DNA from 4 places in the Paraburkholderia sp. IW21 genome. Region 2 is predicted to be linked to each of the others. Evidence: riboswitches for the same ligand, from Rfam matches in the RefSeq annotation. Region 2 holds a riboswitch; each other region holds the start of a gene.
What was found. Region 2 has a riboswitch for cobalamin ahead of cobW (cobalamin biosynthesis protein CobW). Riboswitches for the same ligand answer to the same signal wherever they lie in the genome.
Positions count from the first base shown of each region.

Region 1: another riboswitch for cobalamin. It lies ahead of ACAX43_RS10595 (TonB-dependent receptor domain-containing protein); the one in region 2 lies ahead of cobW (cobalamin biosynthesis protein CobW).
Region 3: another riboswitch for cobalamin. It lies ahead of cobG (precorrin-3B synthase); the one in region 2 lies ahead of cobW (cobalamin biosynthesis protein CobW).
Region 4: another riboswitch for cobalamin. It lies ahead of ACAX43_RS30915 (CbtB-domain containing protein); the one in region 2 lies ahead of cobW (cobalamin biosynthesis protein CobW).

Region 1 is NZ_JBGGWA010000004.1:32,207-36,893, forward strand. Features, by position in the region: gene ACAX43_RS10585 (ABC transporter ATP-binding protein) at 1-321, opposite strand, end outside; gene ACAX43_RS10590 (FecCD family ABC transporter permease) at 318-1,370, opposite strand; gene ACAX43_RS10595 (TonB-dependent receptor domain-containing protein) at 1,398-3,302, opposite strand; cobalamin riboswitch at 3,393-3,649, opposite strand; gene ACAX43_RS10600 (ATPase) at 3,857-4,213, shown strand; gene ACAX43_RS10605 (cell division protein ZapA) at 4,210-4,524, shown strand; RNA gene ssrS (6S RNA) at 4,640-4,687, shown strand, end outside.
Region 2 is NZ_JBGGWA010000012.1:221,762-226,448, reverse strand. Features, by position in the region: gene cobN (cobaltochelatase subunit CobN) at 1-846, opposite strand, end outside; gene cobW (cobalamin biosynthesis protein CobW) at 853-1,953, opposite strand; cobalamin riboswitch at 2,143-2,423, opposite strand; cobalamin riboswitch at 2,516-2,743, shown strand; gene cobA (uroporphyrinogen-III C-methyltransferase) at 2,968-3,789, shown strand; gene ACAX43_RS26270 (cobalamin biosynthesis protein) at 3,786-4,271, shown strand; gene cobO (cob(I)yrinic acid a,c-diamide adenosyltransferase) at 4,268-4,687, shown strand, end outside.
Region 3 is NZ_JBGGWA010000007.1:140,841-145,527, forward strand. Features, by position in the region: gene ACAX43_RS18250 (precorrin-8X methylmutase) at 1-261, opposite strand, end outside; gene cobG (precorrin-3B synthase) at 254-1,672, opposite strand; cobalamin riboswitch at 1,754-1,933, opposite strand; gene cbiE (precorrin-6y C5,15-methyltransferase (decarboxylating) subunit CbiE) at 2,018-3,241, shown strand; gene ACAX43_RS18265 (cobalt-precorrin-5B (C(1))-methyltransferase) at 3,241-4,329, shown strand; gene ACAX43_RS18270 (cobalt-precorrin-6A reductase) at 4,326-4,687, shown strand, end outside.
Region 4 is NZ_JBGGWA010000019.1:45,847-50,533, reverse strand. Features, by position in the region: gene ACAX43_RS30925 (DUF6531 domain-containing protein) at 1-933, opposite strand, end outside; gene ACAX43_RS30920 (CbtA family protein) at 1,431-2,189, opposite strand; gene ACAX43_RS30915 (CbtB-domain containing protein) at 2,201-2,422, opposite strand; cobalamin riboswitch at 2,465-2,603, opposite strand; gene ACAX43_RS30910 (histidine phosphatase family protein) at 2,660-3,322, shown strand; gene ACAX43_RS30905 (hypothetical protein) at 3,378-3,818, opposite strand; gene ACAX43_RS30900 (hypothetical protein) at 3,817-3,972, shown strand; gene ACAX43_RS30895 (ATPase domain-containing protein) at 4,046-4,687, shown strand, end outside.

The DNA.
Region 1 (4,687 bases), on a different contig from region 2:
CATCACGATATCGAGCACGCTCGCGCTGAATGCGTCGGGCGCGTTTTGCGGCATCAGAGCGCGACGTTGCGCGAGCGGCAACGGCTGCCAGTCCGCGAGACGCACGCCATCGAGTTCGACATGTCCCGCCGACGGCTGCGCCAAACCGGCGAGCGTGGATAGCAGTGTCGTCTTGCCCGCGCCGTTCGGCCCGGCGACGCACCAGATCTCGCCTTCGTAGAACGTATGCGTGAATGCGTCGAGCAAGGTGCGCGTGCCCGCGCGCAAGGTCAGGCGTTGCGCGCTGAGCGCGGCATGCGAGGCGTTATGTGTGTTCATCATCGACGTCGGCGCAGCAGCATCCACAGAAACACCGGCACGCCGACGATCGACGTAATCACGCCGACCGGCAATTGCGCCGGCGCAATCACCGTACGCGCGATCAAGTCCGCGCCCATCACCGCAACGCCGCCTCCGAGTGCCGCAGCGGGCAGCAGCATGCGCTGATCGTTGCCGAACGCAAGCCGCAGCATATGCGGCACCACCAGCCCGACAAAACCGATGGTGCCCGCAGTCGTGACCGCCGCGGCGGCCGCCAGCGACGCCACCAGATACACACGCAAGCGCAGCGGCATCACCGCCACGCCTAACGCCTGTGCGGCCGCATCGCCTCGCAGCAGCACATTAAGACGCGGCGCAGCGGGCACGATCGCAACCAGTACCACGAAGAGCGCGGCGAGCGCTGTCCACGGCATCGCGCCGCCGTTCAGATCGCCGGTCAGCCAGAACAGCATGCCGCGCAGACGATTGTCGGGCGCAAGGTTGAGCAACAAGGTAATGACGGCGCCCCACCCGGCTGCGATCACCGCACCGGTCAGCAGCAAACGTGGCGAGGTATCCTGCGGTTCGCCCCGCCACAACTCGCGGCGGGCGAGGCCGAGTACCAGCAGGATCGAGACGAATGCGCCCGCGAACGCGCTGGCATCGACAATCCACCACGCGCAACCGGCAATCATCGCGATCAGCGCGAACGTCGCCGCGCCGCCCGAGACGCCTAATACGTAGGGTTCGGCCAAGGGATTGCGCAACAGCACTTGCAGCAGCGCACCGGCTAATGCGAGCAACGCGCCGCATGCAAAGCCGGCCACCGCGCGCGGCAAACGCAGTGTGCGGACGATCTCGCCGGCCAGATCGGCAGACTCGACATGCGAGGCATGCGACGGCAGGAGCGCCGCCAACACGCGCGCAGGTGCAAGCGACACGCTGCCGAGTGCGAGCGAGGCCATCAGCACAGCCAGCGCGATTGCGGCAAGCGCGAACCAGATCGCAGCCGCGCGCTTCGCACTCATCACACGCAGCGTCGCGGGTATCGAACCCGGATTGCGGTTCATCCGCCTGAACCCGGAGAGGCGCACCCGTTACTGCTGCTGCCAACCGACCGTGACATAGGCACCGCGCCGCGGCGAGTTATACGAGTAGGCCGTTTCATAGTCCTTGTTCAACAGGTTCTGGATTTGCGCGGTCACGTACCACGCCTTTGTGATGTTGTAGCGCGCCGACAGATTCACCACGCCGTAGCCGCCCAGCTTGCCGCTGCTATCGTCGCGCGCGCCGCTCAATATCCACTCGCCGCCGACACGCCAACCGGCGATGCTGCGATTCACCGCCAGCGACGCGAAGCGCCGCGCACGCCGCACGAGGTCGGTATCGCTATCGAGGTCGACGGGATTTTGCAGCGTTATCGATGCGCGCACATCCGTCTTGCCCACGTGACCGCTCCACGATCCTTCGAGTCCCTGCACCTTCGCATGGCCGACGTTCTCTGCCAGATAGATGCCTGGCGTGACCTGCGGGTAGTCGATCAGATTCGAATAGCGCGTCTGGAACGCGCTCAGGCGCATCACGCCAAGCGCATTCGACGCGTACTGCAACGCTGCTTCGATCGAGTGGCTGCGCTCCGGCTGGATCGACGGATTGCCGCTGATCGGATAGTACAGATCGTCGAAGCTCGGCGCGCGGAACGAATCCGAATAGCTTGCAGTCGCCTTCCAATGCTCGGTGATGTCGAAACCGTAGCCGAGATAGTAACTGTTCGCCCCGCCGAAATCGGAATACTGATCGCGCCGCACGTTGGCCTGAATCTGGTTGCGCCCAAAGCGTCCTGTATAGCCGACAAAGCCCGAATCCACATGCCGGCCAGGCGCCGCGAACGTATCCGAGTCGAGGCTCTGATCGAGATGCTCGTAGCCGACCTGCAGCTTCTGTTGCGCGGCGAGCGCGAAATCGTTCTGCCAGGTGTACTGGCGATTGTCGGTATCGAAGCGGCCGTTGTAGATGCCGTTGGTATTCGACACGCTACGGTCGTCGCCTTCGGAGACGACGAAATGCGTGGTCCACCAGTCGGTCAGCTTGCCGTTCGCGAACGCCGACACCTGGCGCACCTTGCTATACAGGTTGTTCAGATCGGCCGGCACGCCGTACGCATTGTCGTAGCTGTTATTGCCGTTCGACTGGAAATACGTGACGCCTGCGTCCCACTTGTCGTTAAATTTGTGGCGCAGCGAAGCCGAGATACTTTCGTTCAGATAGCCGTTCGCGTTCGGATTCGCGTTAGGGGCCTGCGCAGGATTGAGCGACGAAAAACCGTCGTCTTTCGAGCGCGCGAGCGAGATGCTGAAGGTCGTCTTGCCGTCCTTATCCAAGGCGCCGTTCACGCCGGCCTGTTGCGTCTGCGTGTGATAGCTGCCGTAGCCCACCGAAAAATTGAAACGTGGCGGATGGTCGCCGCCAGCTTTGGTGAACACCTGTACCACGCCGCCGATTGCGCCCGAGCCGTACAGTGCCGACACGTTACCGTTCACGACTTCGACGTGATCGATCTGGTCGAGCGGAATCTGCGCGAGTTGCGGCGCGCCCAGACTCACCGAGTCGACTCGCACGCCATCGATCAGCAACAGCGATTGCGTCGACGACGCGCCACGCAGAAACAGGCTGGCAGTGGAACCCGGGCCACCCGTGCGCGAGATCTGCGCGCCGGGAGCGAGTTGCAGCAGACCGGGCAAATCGGTCGCGGCCGAATCGGCGATGTCCTGCTGATCGAATAGCGTGGTCGGCGGGATCGCCTCAGCGAGCGGTTGCGGCCCGCGCTCCGCGGTCACGACTACGGGCGACAACACCGTGGGCGATAGACCGGCAGCCCCCGTCTCGGCAGAAGAAGATGATGATGAAGACGAAGAAGACGATGAAGCCGCAGCCTGAGCGTGCACGACGAGCGGCAGACCCGCAAAGGCGAGCAACGCCGCGCGAGCGATGGGGGACAGCATGGGATGACATTCCTGTGGATAGCGTGCTCGCCCCGCTTCCCCGCAGGCCGATGCGTAACAAGGCGTCAGCGCGCTTTAACGTTTGCGCGGAGACAACCCTCTCCCTCTGGCCGGTATCCGGGCTGGCGACATATCGATCCCACCTTCCCACGCGTGACGCGCAGTGGCACACTCGCATGTTCAGCGTCGAACACACAATCAGGACCGACCTGCACGACGAATGCGGTCGCTTACCGTTGCGGGGGCAGCGCAGGTTCGCGCGTTCAGGCGAACGCCGCGCCCTGCTTCCCGTTTAACTGCGCGCACTGTTGAAAGCGCGCGCGGGCACCAAAGTGCGGCCAGTTTAGAAGCGGCCTTCGGACCCGTCAAGAACGGTCGAACCCTGCCCGATCTGTTCTGTTAAGGGCAGGTTATTGTCCGATGCGCGAGGTGTTTTTCGTCATAGGGTCGATAAAAGCCTGCACAAAGCGATGTTGTTACGTCTCGAAACGAGACAATTGTCGGAACCTGCGACATTCCGCGCTAAAATGCAATGTCTTTAGAGGACGCAGCAGATGCTCACCGAACTCGAAACACTTTCACAAAATATCGGCAAGCTGATCGCGATCAGCCAACGCCACAATGACGCGCGACTCGCGCTCGAAGAGCAGCTCGCCCAAACGCGCGCCGAAGCAGAGGCCACGCGTACCGACCTCGCGTTGATGCGCGAGGAGCGCGATGCGCTGCAAGCGGAACGTGATGCGCTGTCGGCAAAGATCGACGACGCTCAGGTCCGCCTGAATGCGATTCTCGAAAAGCTGCCGCGGGGCCGCGGGCAGAGCGAGCCGGACAATCAGCTCGATCTGCTCGAGGCCGCACCGCACGAGGTCGAAGCGGAGCGCGACGTCACCCGCCATGGAGAAAATGCATGACCACCAAGCAGATCGAAGTATCGATTCTCGGCGCACCGTATCGTCTCGCCTGCTCGGCCGAAACTGAAGGCGCGCTGCTTGAAGCGGTGGCACGCGTCGACGCCGAAATGTCGAAGATCCGCAATAACAGCAACGTACGCGGCACGGATCGCATTGCCGTCATGGCTGCGCTGTCGCTGGCATCGGAACTGCTTAAGCTGCAAACGAGCGTGAGACACGGAGAAGCATTTCCCGCCGAGGAAATCCGGCGTACAATGCATCAAATGAACGAACAACTGGGTACTGTGATTCAGCAGTACAGCATGCAGTAAATATCGAAAGGCCGGTCCTGAGACCGGCTGCGGATTCAAGCGAAATGCATGAGCGAAAACTCAGCAAACGTTTGGTTCACTCGGTGGGTTTCATCGTTTCAGCTTCATCGGTTTAGCTTCCCTGCCTGGTTCGCCAAGGTCATATATTCCTTGAACCAATGCC
Region 2 (4,687 bases):
CGCAATCGGCTCGGGGTCGTCGATGGCTGACGCGGCGAATGCGGTCGTGTTCAGCACCAGCGCGACATCATGTTGCGCGCACAACTGCTGCACGACTTCGCGGCTCATCGCATCTTTCAGCGAGGTAATCGCGATCGGCAGCGGATTCAGGCCTTGCGTGCCGAGCGCATCGATAAGGGCGTCGAACACGGCGGTATTGGCCGCTTGCAGATGCGCCTTGTAAAACAGAATCGCGGCGACTGGCGCGTCCGTGCGCCAACGCGCCTGCCAGTCGGCAATCGTCGGCGTATCGCGTTCGGGATGGTAGAGCGTAGCGGCAGGCAACGCGCGCGGCGGCGCCGGCTCGCGCCCCCAGCCGAGCTCGCGGTGGGCGATGCAGCGCAGGAACGCCTCGGCATTCTGCGGACCGCCCTCGCGTAGATAGCGCCATAACTGATGACACAGATCCGCGTCGGCGGTGCTACGTGCAAGCAGGTTCGGATCTTCCTGCAGATCGCCGGAGAACATCGCGAGCGTCTGCTGCTTGCGCTCGGCGAGCGCAACCACCTGTTCGATCCCGTAAGGCCAATACGCCTCGCCACCAAGATGATCGACCACCACGACACGCGCATGCTGCAACACGTCTTCGACATAAAAATCGACCGAAGCCGGCTGCCGCAAATACGTGACGTTCGCGAGCCGCACGCTCGGAAAGCCTTCCCCCAGCCGAGGAAACACGCTGGCGAGCAGCGACAGCGTGGTATCGGCCGAGCTGAGCACCACGATATCGGCGGGCTGCTGATCGATACGGATCACGCCTTGCGTATCGTCGACAAAGCCGCCCGGCGTAGTGCGCAGCAGATGCATGACCGGTTACGCCTGTTGCGGCTGGGCGCGCGGAACTGCGGCCAATGCGGCTTCGAAGGCGTGCTGCAGAACGGCTTGATCCAGGTCTTCACCGATCAGCACGAAACGGCTTTGCTGTCCCTCACCGGCTTCACCGGCTTGCCAACGGCGATCGAAGTAACTATCGAAACGACGGCCCACGCCCTGGATCACCAGACGCATTGCCGCGCCCGGCAACGCCGCGAAACCTTTGACACGGTAAATCGTGTTCGTCTCGACCAGCCCTTGCAACGCGGCGATCGCCGCTTCGCGCGACGAAACATTCGCGTGGACGACCACCGAATCGAATTCGTCATGGTGATGATCGGCGTCGTCAGCCGAACCATGGTGATCGTGGCGCAGGTGAATCGTTTCTTCAGAAGCTGCTTCGAGGCCCAGCAAGGTATGCAGATCGAGCTGACCCCTCTGCGCGCGCACGATCTTCACTTGCGGCGGAATTTCCTCGCGGATGGTGGCCTCGACTGAAGCTTGATGCGATTCGTCGAGCAAATCGGTTTTGTTCAGAATCACCAGATCAGCCGCAGACAATTGATCTTCGAACAGTTCGTGCAACGGCGATTCGTGATCGAGATTCGGATCGGCTTTGCGTTGCGCATCCACGGCAAGTGGATTGTCGGCGAACTGGCCACTCGCCACGGCGGGACCGTCCACCACGGTGACTACCGCGTCGACGGTAAAGCTATTCTTGATCTGCGGCCAGTTGAACGCCTGCACCAGCGGCTTCGGCAACGCGAGACCCGAGGTTTCGATCAGCACGTGATCGATCTGCTCGCGGCGCTCCACCAGTTTTTCCATCACCGGGAAAAATTCTTCCTGCACGGTACAGCAGAGGCAGCCGTTCGCGAGTTCATACAGTTGGCCTTCAGTCTCGACGCCGTTTTCATCGCAGCCGATCCCGCAACCCTTGAGGATTTCCCCGTCGATGCCGAGTTCACCGAACTCGTTGACGATCACCGCGATGCGCTTGCCGCCCGCATGCTGAAGAATGTGCCGCAACAGTGTGGTCTTGCCGCTGCCGAGAAAGCCCGTGACGATGGTGACGGGGATCTTGCGCATTTGAGTTTGCATCGTGAGGTCCATCCGTAGGAGTTGCACGTGCACGCCGGCGCGTTTGTCTGTATCGGTCAAGCCAACGGGGCTGATGCCCTGAAAGCACGGACGATAACAAAACACGGGGATGAACAACGGCGTTACCCAGGCAACAGAAAAACAGAAAACGCGAATGAGATCATGAACGCAGCGCCGCATCCCCGCGGCGTTCGTTCTTCGTATTCTGGCCGGTATCCGGGCTGGCGAAAGCGCCGCTTCCCCTTCCCGAGCGAGTGGTTTCTCGCCCAGTGGGTATATGCCTACGCGGCCTTGCGCGTGGACATCGAAGCCGGCTCCGCGGCGCCAGGCAATCAACCTGGAACCGCTTTTCGCTTACCGTTGCGGGGGCAGCACAGGTTGACCCTATCCATGGCAGGCGGGCACCCTGTTTCCCGTTTAACTGCATGCGCACGAGCGCGCACACGAGCACCAAAGTGCGTGCGAGTGTAGGCCCGCGGCCCCGCGCCGTCAAGAAAACGCGGGCCTCGGCAGCGGGCCTCGGCAGGGCCTTTCCGCAGTGCCGGCGCCGCCTGTGGTGTGCTATCGTATGCGCGCGTTTGGTGCCCGCACATGCGTTCGCATGTGCAGTTAAACGGGAAACAGGCCGCGCTCGCTGCGCTCAACCTGTGCTGTCCCCGCAACGGTAAGCGACCTGCGGTGCTTTCGCATCGCGCATGCGTTTTTGATGCCACTGTCTGAGGAATCCGACGGGAAGGCAAAACGCATGAGGCCGCCAGCCCGGATACCGGCCAGACGCGGAGGCGGCGAACGTCACGCTGCCGGCCGCCGGAATCCGCGAGGGACGGATGTGAAGGCGCTGAAGCACGACGTGGCGCCGCTGTTTGCGTTTCCCTATGGGAAACGCGCGAGTGGCGTTTATCGTCGTGCGTAATTCTCGTAGCACCGCATGACCTCGATTTCCGCCATCTGGAGCGCATTGCCGCTCCGCCTTTTCCCGCTTGTCACGACATGGCGCACGCCATGCATGCCGCAATGAGCCGCGCCTGGCTGATCGGCGCCGGCCCCGGCGACGTCGAACTGATGACCCTCAAGGCGATTCGCGCCTTGGCGCAAGCCGACGTGGTGCTGGTCGACGATCTGGTGAACCCCGACGTACTGCAGTTCGCGCGCGCCGACGCGCTGGTCGTGTACGTCGGCAAACGGGGTGGGCATCCGTCGACGCCGCAGGCCGGCATCGTCGCGCAGATGCTCGAACACGTGCAGGCCGGGCGCAGCGTCGCGCGTTTGAAAGGCGGCGATCCGTTCGTGTTTGGCCGCGGCGGCGAAGAACAGCAGGCGCTGCATGCAGCGGGCATCGAGGTGGACGTGATCAACGGCATCACGGCGGGGATCGGGGCGCCCGCGGCGATCGGCATTCCGGTCACGCATCGCGATCACACGCAAGGCGTGGTGTTCGTCACGGGCCACGGCGCCGGCAGCGGCGAGCCGGACTGGGCCGCACTCGTCGCCACGCGCATGACGCTGGTGATTTATATGGGCATGCGGCGGCTGAACGATATCGCCGGCGCGTTGCTCGCGGCCGGCATGAGCGCCGACACGCCGTGTGCCGCGATTGAATCCGCGACTCGTCCTGAGCAACGGCACGTGCTCGCGCGACTCGGCGCGTTCGCGGAAGCGGTCTCACGCGCCCGACTCGGCTCCCCGGCGATCGTGGTGATCGGCGGAGTGGCGTCGCTGGCACTCGCGCGGGCCGCTGCGAATACTGGTGAGGCTGGCGCGGTGGGAGGGGCGCAAGCGGCTAACTCGGCGGCGGCGGACGCTTCTGATGCTTCGGACGCTTCGGACGAGCCATGAAAACGCTGACCGTGGGCATCGGCTGTCGCTTGCACAGTTCTGTCGAGCAGATCGAAGCCGCTGTGCGCGCCGCGCTCGGCGCGTATGCATTCAACGCAATCAGCACGATTGCCTCGGTCGACACCAAAGCTCACGAAGCAGGTTTGCTCGAATTCTGCGCACGTCACGCGTTGCCGCTGAAACTGTTCAGCCGCGAGCGGATTGCGGCGACGCCCGTGGACGACCCGTCCGCGGCCGCTCGTGAATATCTCGGCGTAGACGGCGTCTGCGAGCCGTGCGCCTTACTCGCCGCGGCGACCGAATCCGACGCAGCCGACGCACCCGGTGCGGCCCATGCGTCAGTCGCGTTCGAAACGCCCAATGCACGGCTACTCGTGCGCAAAACCGTACACAACGGCGTCACAGTCGCGATCGCATCGACGACTGCTTCACCCGCCCACGAACATACAAACAACGATACCCAAAAACAGGACCTTCCATGAAGACCGACCCCGAATCGCATCAACGCATGACCGAGCGCCGGCGCGAAGGTCACGAGAAAAAGCAGGCCGGCGCCACCGTTGAAAAAGGACTTCTGATCGTCAACACCGGCACCGGCAAAGGCAAGACCACCGCAGCCTTCGGCATGGCTGTGCGCGTGCTTGGGCACGGTATGCGCCTCGGCGTCGTGCAATTCATCAAAGGCGCGCTGCATACCTCGGAGCGCGACTTCCTCGGTGCGATCGCCAATTGCGACTTCGTCACGATGGGTGACGGCTACACCTGGAACACGCAGAATCGCGACGCCGACATCGCCACCGCGCGCAAAGGCTGGACCGAAGCACGCCGGATGATCGAAAGCGGCGACTATCAGATGGTGATCCTCGACGAACTGAACACGGTGCTGAAGTACGAATAC
Region 3 (4,687 bases), on a different contig from region 2:
TCGCGCGCGCGTGATGCCTTGCGCCACCATGCCGGCATCGCACAGAATCGGCGCGCCTTGCGCGAGTGCCGCGCGGCCTGCAGCGCCTGCGCCTTCAGAAAACCGAAGATCTTCAATCACGTCGACCATGCCACACGCGTGGATCACGCGCACGGCGAGCTTTTCGAGGTCGGCGGGGATGCGCGAGAGGTCGGCCTCCGCGCGTATCGTCGCGAAGGATTGGCGATAGATCTCCTGACCGTCGCGAATGTAATCAAGCATCTGAAGGGCTCCGGACCAGGTGTTCGAGCATGTCGGCGGCCTGTTCGATCGTGAGTTGGTGCGCGACGCAGTCACCGAAACCCGGTGAGGCGTCACGTCGGTAAAGGTCGTATGCGCCGGGGGCCACCGCCAGCAGCGTGTAGGGCGCGCGGTGCGCGGCGGCACAAGAGCGTTGGCATCCGCTTAGATGGACGTCGACACCGTCGGGCAGGCGATCCGCTAAAAGCAGCGCGTCGGCCTTGGTATCGGCGAGGCTTTTTGCACAGCCTGTAGAGCCGGCGCAGGCGATCAAGCGCGTACCAGGCTGCGCGGGGTCACAGGCGAGGCCTAGCGCGTTCATTGCGGCGAGCACGGCAGGCACCGCGTCCGATGCGATATCGGGCAGCAACACGCTTTGCCAGGGGGTCATGCGAAGCGTACCGTTGCCGCGCTGTTGCGCGAGCGTGGCAACGCCGCGCAAGGTCGCGGTGTCGAGGCGTCCGAGCGGCGGCTGGCCGCCTACGTGCCACGTTCCCACTACCCGTTGCGCGTGCGCGCCGAGTCGCAGCGTGGCGTCGGCTGGCGTGGCGCGTCGCCAGTTCGCGAGCGATGGGTCACGTGACAGCGGAAAATCGACATACGTTTGAGCGTGCTGCAATACGGCGTCGACGGAATGTGCGGCCAGCAGGTGACGCATACGCATGGCATCGGCTGCAGCCAGATCGAGGAACGTGTGCAGCAGTGCGCGGACAAGATCAGGGACTTGCGAAGGCAGTACAGCGGCAAGCGCACCCGCACCCGCGTTCGTCACCGCAGCTGGGCATCCCCCCAAACCGAACACAAATCGCACACCGTCTTCAGTTTGCGTCGCCGCCAACCAGACATCATGCGGATGATCCACCCGGGCAAGACGCTCACCGCCGTCGAGCGACAACGCGAATTTCGGCGATAGCCCCGCGAAACGCGCTTCGGTTTGCAGCAGCGTGAGCAGTTCGGCGCTGAGCTGCGTGGTGTCGAACAGCGCAAACGGATCGCGTCCGGCAGCAGGGCTCACCATCACATTGCGCACATCGTCTGCAGCGGATGCCGGTATCAAGGTTGACGCTTGCCTTGCGCCGGTCGCCGGAGCGGGGCCAAGGCCCGCATCGATCAGCGCCGCGATCAACGCCGCTTCATGGCCGACCCGCACCCCACGCACTTGCAGATTCGCGCGATTGGTCAGCTCGATCACGCCGGCCGCGTGCTGCTCGCTCGCGTCGGCGATCACGGCAGCCTGCGCCGCGCTCAACTCGCCGCCGGGCAATTTGATCCGGCAAATCCCACCGTCGCGCGCGGCGACGATGCGCAGCAGCCCCGGGCATGCCGACGGCCGCAGCGCAAGGGCTGCGTCAGGTAAAGCGGTGGAGGGCGAAGCTTGATTCAAGACGGACACCGGGTTTAGCGTCGCGCGACGGCCCGAGCAAGCCGCGAGGGGCATTACTGCGGCATCGGTACACCCCGCCCGATGTAGGCTGGCACGAACAGTCTCGCCGGCAGGTCTCCTGGCTGGCAGGTCATGGTCCGCCGCTGCCTTCCCGGTTGAACCAGTGGCGCGGAGCGCAGGCGGACTCGCTGCATACAGTTGCGGGGGCAGCCACAGTGACACTGTGTTCCCTCTTCGGCCCCGAAGGGCACCGGCGGCTGTATTATGCCTTTTTTCGAACAGCACAACGAGGCTGGACGCTTTGATCGGCGTGGCACAGCGCACTATTTGAAGATACAGAATGAGGATGGATGCATGCCGGCGTGGCTGACCGTGGTGGGCATAGGCGATGACGGCTTCGCCGGCTTGGGGAGGCCCGCGCGGCGTGCTTTGCTGGAAGCGTCGGTGGTTTACGGCGGCGAACGTCATCTGGCGATGTTGCCTGCGCGCCTCGCCGCGCGCCGTGCGGCATGGCCGCGTCCGTTCGATCTCGCGCCGTTGCTGGCGGAGCGCGCGGCCCCCGTGTGCGTGCTGGCGAGCGGCGATCCCATGCTGTTTGGGGTCGGTGCGACCTTGGCGCGGCAGCTGCCGCCAGGCGAGTTGCGGGTGCTGCCCGCGCCGTCGTCGTTGTCGCTGGCGGCCGCGCGGCTCGGCTGGCCATTGCAGGATGTCGCGACGGTCTCGCTGGTAGGCCGGCCGCTTCCGACGTTGAATACCCATTTGCATGACGGCGCGCGCGTGTTCGTGTTGAGCGCTGACGGACGCACGCCTGCTGCGCTGGCCGAATGGCTCGACACCCGCGGTTTCGGCGCGACCCGGATGACCGTACTGGAGCATTTGGGCGGCGATCTCGAGCGGCGCATCGACGGCCGAGCGGATCAATGGTCCACGGGCGAAGTGGCGGCGCTGAACCTGATTGCGCTCGAATGCTGTGCAACGGAAGGCGCTCCGCGTCTGCCGCTGACTTCCGGTTTACCCGACGACGCCTTTCGCCACGACGGTCAGTTGACCAAACGCGACGTACGCGCGATCACGCTGGCGCGCCTTGCGCCGACGCCGGGTGAATTGCTGTGGGATGTGGGCGCGGGTAGCGGTTCGATCGGCATCGAATGGATGCGCGCGCACCCGACCTGCCGCGCTATCGCGATCGAAGGGCACGCGGAGCGGCAGCGTTTTATCGAGCACAATCGCGATGCGTTGGGCGTGCCCGGTTTGCAACTGGTGGCCGGCCGCGCGCCTGATGCGTTGGCGGGGCTGCCGGTGCCGGATGCCGTGTTCATCGGCGGCGGCGCGACGGTGCCGGGCGTGCTCGACGCTTGCTGGGCGCGTCTGCGTGAGGGCGGCCGGCTGGTCGCCAACGCGGTCACCTTGCAAGGCGAGGCGGCCCTGACGGCGTGGCGTGAGCAATATGGCGGCACGCTGACCCGCATCGCGCTCGCCGACGCGCAGCCGCTTGGCGGCTTCGATACGTGGCGCCAGGCGCTGCCGATCACGCTGCTTGAAGTCACCAAGGCCGCCGACTCACCTGCTCAACCGTAATGCGCGAAGAAACGCCCGAACAACCCGCGCCGCTGCGTAGCGGCTACACGACCGGCAGTTGCGCCACCGCGACGTCGCTCGCGGCGGCACGCCTGCTGCTTGCGGGTGTCGTCAGCGAGGTCGCGGAGATCGTGTTGCCGAAGGGCCAGCATGTGCCGATGCCGCTGGTGTTTTGCCGCCTGAGCGCCGACGGCGCGGAAGCCGGCACCGTCAAGGATGCCGGTGACGACCCCGACGTGACGCACGGCGCAATCGTGTTCGCCCGCGTGCGGCTTTGCGCTGAACCGGGCGTGATTTTTCGGGCGGGGCCGGGTGTCGGCACGGTGACGCGTGCCGGCCTCACGCTGCCGGTCGGCGAACCGGCGATCAATCCGGTGCCGCGCAAGATGATGACCGCGCATCTGACCGATCTCGCGGTGGAGCATGGATACCACGGCGGTTTCGAAGTGACGATCGGCGTCGAAGGAGGCGAAGAACTCGCGCTGAAAACGATGAACCCGCGCCTCGGCATTCTCGGCGGCTTGTCGATTCTCGGCACCACCGGCATCGTGCGGCCGTTCTCGTGCTCGGCGTATATCGCGTCGATTCATCAGGGCATCGACGTCGCGCGTGCGAACGGCTACGTGCATCTCGCCGCCTGCACCGGCAACGCGAGCGAAGACGCGATGCGTGCGCATTATGGTCTGCCGGATATCGCGCTGATCGAAATGGGCGACTTCGTCGGCGCGGTGCTCAAGCATATGAAACGCGCGCCGGTCGAGCGCTTGAGCGTGTGCGGCGGCTTCGGCAAGCTCAGCAAGCTGGCGGCGGGACACCTCGATTTGCACAGCCGGAATTCGAGCATCGATCTGCAACGGCTTGCGGCGTGGGCCGCCGAACATGGCGCGGATGATGCCTTGCAGACGGCAATCCGCACGGCCAATACGAGCCAGCAGGCGGTCGCATTGGCGCGCGCGCAAAACGTGCCGCTCGGCGATATCGTCTGCCAGCATGCGCTCGCGGTAGCACGCGATATCGTGCCGCCGCAGGTCGCCGTCGAAATGTTCGCGATCGACCGCCAGGGCAATCTGATCGGAGCCGCGCAATGATGCGGGTGTTGCTGCTCGGGGGCACCGGCGACGCGTTGCAGATTGCACGGCAGTTCGGACCCGAGCACGTGTACAGTCTCGCGGGCCTCGGCAAGGTGCCGGAGGATCTGTCATGCGTGGTGCGTGTAGGCGGCTTCGGCGGCAGCGAAGGCACGGCGCGCTATATCGAAGACGAACGTATTGGGTTGGTGATCGACGCCACGCATCCGTACGCCGCGCAGATCAGCGCGAACGCCGCGCAAGCGAGCCGCGCGGCACGTGTACCGTGCTGGGCACTGCGTCGCCGGGGCTGGCAGCCGCAATCCGGCGACGACTGGCGCATGGTCGACGACTGGGCCGAACTCACGCAGATACTTGC
Region 4 (4,687 bases), on a different contig from region 2:
GTGGTCATATGGTGCAGTTACCGAAACAAGATTGCCCTTTCCGTCGTAAGCATAGGACGTCGGCATTCCCAAAGGATCTACCAGGGTAACGACACGGTCGCTATTGTCGTATTCCAAACGAATTGAGGTCGCCGTTGCCGGTATCACGTTATCGGCCGGCCACTCGGCGATCGATGACAGGCGCTGCCTGCCGTCATAGAAAACCTTGCGGATCACACCCGTGCGGGTCGTTTCGGAATAGAACTTACCGGTGGTATCGGAGTAGGCTTCCGTCGTACCCGGCAGTTCGTCCTTCAGGTAGAAGTAACCGTCGCCCGCTTTCGTCAGGGAGAGCCCGCGATTTCCTGGTACGACCCACGCTCCGCCAATCCACTTGAACGTCAGAGCTTGCTGGTCACCCCGATAGGCAACAATGTGCGGCACGCTCGCGTTGATCCCGAGCAGGTCGAGCCTACGCTGCCAGTTATTGACCCAGTTGCGGCCCATCGCTGTCTGCGTGGTGTCATAGGGCTTCGAAAGATACGTGCGCTTAAAGACAAGTGGAAGCGTGTCGCCGCTCGCGAAGTCAGGCTCGGAAAGCATGACAATGCCCTTTGCCGGCAACACCGGGTCCGCGACGGGGCAGGAGTCGTCGGACTGAGGCGGGACCGGTACGCCGCCGCAATAGTCGGCTATCCAATCCGAGGCATTAGGACAGTTGTAGTAATTCAATGCGTTATAGGGATCGTCCGGGCCCGTCGACATAGGCGAAGTGCCCGCGACCTGGATAGCGCAGGTCGGGGTCCCGGGAATCCCGAGAGATTTCTGGTAGGTCTGCATGCATTGCATGTAATCTGCCGCGTTGGCGCCAAACGCGACCATGAGCAGCATGAATGCGGCGAGCAGGCGTGCCGTTATTCCCGTTGGTCTCTCATCAAGTCTTTTGTTTTTCATAGTCATCCTTATTGGTTGTACTTGTTTGAAGCCCAAGCACTCTATAAAGAAGACTCGATAGTGGAAATCCGACAAATCCTAAACTTGTGACTTCCCTGGCCTCTCGCAACAGACGCTTGCGACGCCAGCCAGAACAAGCCGTAAGACGTCACGAAAGAACATGCAGGCCATGGACACGCAATAACGGCGACAACAAGAAAAGCAGACGCAGAAAAGCCCTCGCGACTAGTCCGGCCACGAGATATTCCTGCGCGAAGGTAGAGGGAAGCTGAGAGGCCGCATCGGGCCGACAAGGAAGAAGGGGACTGGGCGTCCCCATGAAAACCGAGCTATGCGTGACCTAGCCGTTCAAGCGAACGCTCCAAAGTTATCCCCAGTTTTTGTCCATAAGCCTGTGGATAACATTCTGGCAAGCACGCCAAGTACCTGATGTCTTTGGCTTCTCTGGCGCTGCACGTCCGCGCGACCGCGACCGCCCTCGCGGTCGCGCCTCTCGATCAAAGGTAAGCAGACTTCGCCGCGCTGCGACTCGCGGGAATCAACAGCTTGCTCCGCTCGACCATTGCGCCAAACAGCAACCCGATGGTCGTCCACATAATCACTTGCATCCCAATTGCCGCCACGCGAAACTTCCACAACAGCGTCGCCGGGAAACCTGCCGGCACTTCGTTGATTGTCGGCATCGACAACTGCACAGCAGCAATGATCACGATGAACACCAGGCCCGCCACAATCGATCCGTTCCACGCGCCCAGCTTCAGCGCCGCGCGGCGCCGCACCTTCAGCGAAAACACCAACGCCGTCAGCGAGATCGCGATCATCAGGAAGAACAAGCCGGTCCTGGTCCCGATCGTCCCGGGGTCGCCCACTGACGGAGGATTCGCCGGATACTTGATGCTCGGAACGATCACCAGCGCGACAAACGCGCCGAGCGCCAACCATGCGGACAACGCGCGTGCACTCAATGCGCCGACGCGGCCATATGCATACGCGAACACCAGCGAAAACAACCCACCGAATGCGGCGCCATATGCCACGACGCCAGTCAACAGGCCCAAGCCCGCTTGCGTGCCGCGGCTTACGAGTTCCTCTTCATGCCCGTGTTCGTGTGCATCGGCGCCCGCGGCCTCGGTCTTTTCCTCGAAGGAAATCGCCTGACTGACCTGCGGCTCGCCCACCACTCGGGCAAAGCCGAACGTGAGGAGTCCCGCGGCGATGCCTGCAAGCATCCCGCGCACCAACAACTTACCAACCATGGTCGACTCCGTTAGTGGCAGGGAAAGCCGAGCAGATGGCGGCCGTCGTGCACGAATTCATGCACGTACATGCCGGGAATCAGTGACGTGGCACCCTGTTCCGCACCAACGAAATAAAGCGCGAGCAACAGCAGCAAGCCGCCGAACACGACCCAGGGCAACAACTCACGCAGTGGAATCGGCGTGGGTTGAGCGGCGGGCAGAGTCGCGGAATCGAAAACAGCGTGGGTCATACGGGACATCTCCTGGGGGTAACGCGCCCCAATAGTCGATTGAAAAGGAATAGTGCGAAGCTCAGGTCTGGCTTTCGGCTGTGAATACCGAATACAGTGGCGCGACCGCGCCGGGTTCTCACCGGCTTCCGTGCTTCGCAGTGCCGCTATTCTACGCGCTAAACTTTGCCTCTCGATAGCGCCAGGCATGGTCGCACGCCTCCCGCTTTAGTCTGGGCCTTCATGGAAATGAACTGAATGGACACACGGCTGTTACTGGTCAGCCACGCGTCGACCGCCGCAATGCGCGCAGGCCGTTTCCCCGCCGACGATCCACTCGACGCACGCGGCCTCGCCGAAGCCAGCGCGGCGCGAGCGCGTCTGTCGATTCCGGACGTCGTGGCGGTCTTCGTCAGCCCAGCCGTATGCGCGCGCGAGACGGCGTCGGCCTTAGGTCTCGTCGCAACCGTCCACAAGGGACTGGCGGACAGGGATTACGGTCGATGGCATGGCCGGCGTCTCGCTGATCTCGCCGTCGAAGCGCCGCAAGATCTCGCTGCATGGACGCACGATCCCGACGCGGCCGCACCCGACGGCGAGTCATTCAGTCAACTCGTCAAGCGGGTAGGACAATGGCTCGATGCAATGAGCGAAGAAATCAGCAGGCTAACGGGCGATGCTGCGTTAAGCGACGCAATGGGCGGTGCAATGGATGCGGCGCCAAGCAAAGCAACGAGCGGCGCGCCGCGCAATAGGCGAGATGTGGTCACCGTCACGCACGCGCCGGTGATCCGGGCAGCGATCGTTCATGCGCTCGGGGCGTCGCCCGCCGTCTTTCCACGCATCGAAGTCGCGCCGCTCTCGGTCGTCGAGTTGCGATGCGCGCGACGCGGCTGGACATGGTGGCCCGCCACTCAGTAACGGCTACGGCTGCGCGCATGGGGACAGCTTGGCCGCGTCGAAACTCCTCTTCCGCTCACTTGCCCGAGACAACCAGCCTCAGCTTGTTCGAACCAGAACGCGTCAAGGTGATATCGGTTCGCCTGGCACGCGTGCCTAGATAAAAGTGCTGACGTCCCGGCGAATTCTGATCGTGCGTCGCGTCCGGCAAACACGATGCGATATCCGCCGCGACGGCCTGCAGGGCGTCCGCATTCGAGCCGGCGTCGTTGTGCGGCGTCCACGTGCATTGGTAGCTGCCGTGGTTCGCTGAACATTGCGCGTCATCGCCGTAGGGTTGCGCGATGCCCCTCCCGTCATCCGGCGTCAGCGAGGCTAAACCGCCTGGCGCCGTCGCGACGATACGTTTGAGCGATGTGCATGGGCTGGGCGCATCGTCGGCATTCGCACTCTGCGGCAGCCATGCGCTCAGCGACAAGGCGGCAATCGCGGCAATAAGCATGAGGATCTTGTTCATGTCGGCGCAATCCTTCGAACGGGGCGCTATCGCGACAGCACGCTTCGTGCCTATGGAAGGGCGGCAAATCGATCGCACGAGCCGAGTGCACCAGAAAGTGGCCTGCACGGCGATCATCACGTTGCTCATCGACGCTGGCAAACAGCGCCTGTAGGCATACAAATTGCGGTCACACCGTACCGGCAAAGAAAATACCGCCCACTAAATTGACGCCAACCCGTTACGCAATGTCTAACCAACCTGCCGCCGGCATACCGGCCCGTCTCTCCTGCGGAATACAGGGAATCGACAACGTTCTGGGGGGCGGTCTCACGCCGCACCGCCTATACCTTGTCGAAGGTGCCCCCGGCACAGGTAAAACTACCCTCGCGTTGCAATTTTTACTGCAGGCTGCCGCCGACGGCCAGGTAGGGCTATACATCACGTTGTCCGAAACCCGCGACGAGCTGATCTCAGTAGCGGACAGCCACGGCTGGGACATCAGCACATTCAGCATCCTCGAACTCCTGTCCGACGAAGGCCTCGACCCGCAATACGAACAAACCGTGCTGCACCCGGCCGAAGTCGAACTCGGCGAGACCGTGCGCAACGTCATCGAGCAGGTCGACGCGCTCAAGCCCGTGCGCATCGTGCTCGACAGCCTCTCAGAGTTGCGTCTGTTGTCGCAGAACCCGTTGCGCTATCGCCGGCAGATTCTGGCGCTCAAGCGCTATTTCGCCACCCGCGAATGCACGGTCCTCCTGCTCGACGACAATACATCGGACCCCGGTGATGTCCAGTTGCACAGCATCGCGCACGGCGTGATCAGTCTCGACAACCTCGTGCACGACTACGGCGGGAACCGGCGACGCATGCGCATCTCGAAGATG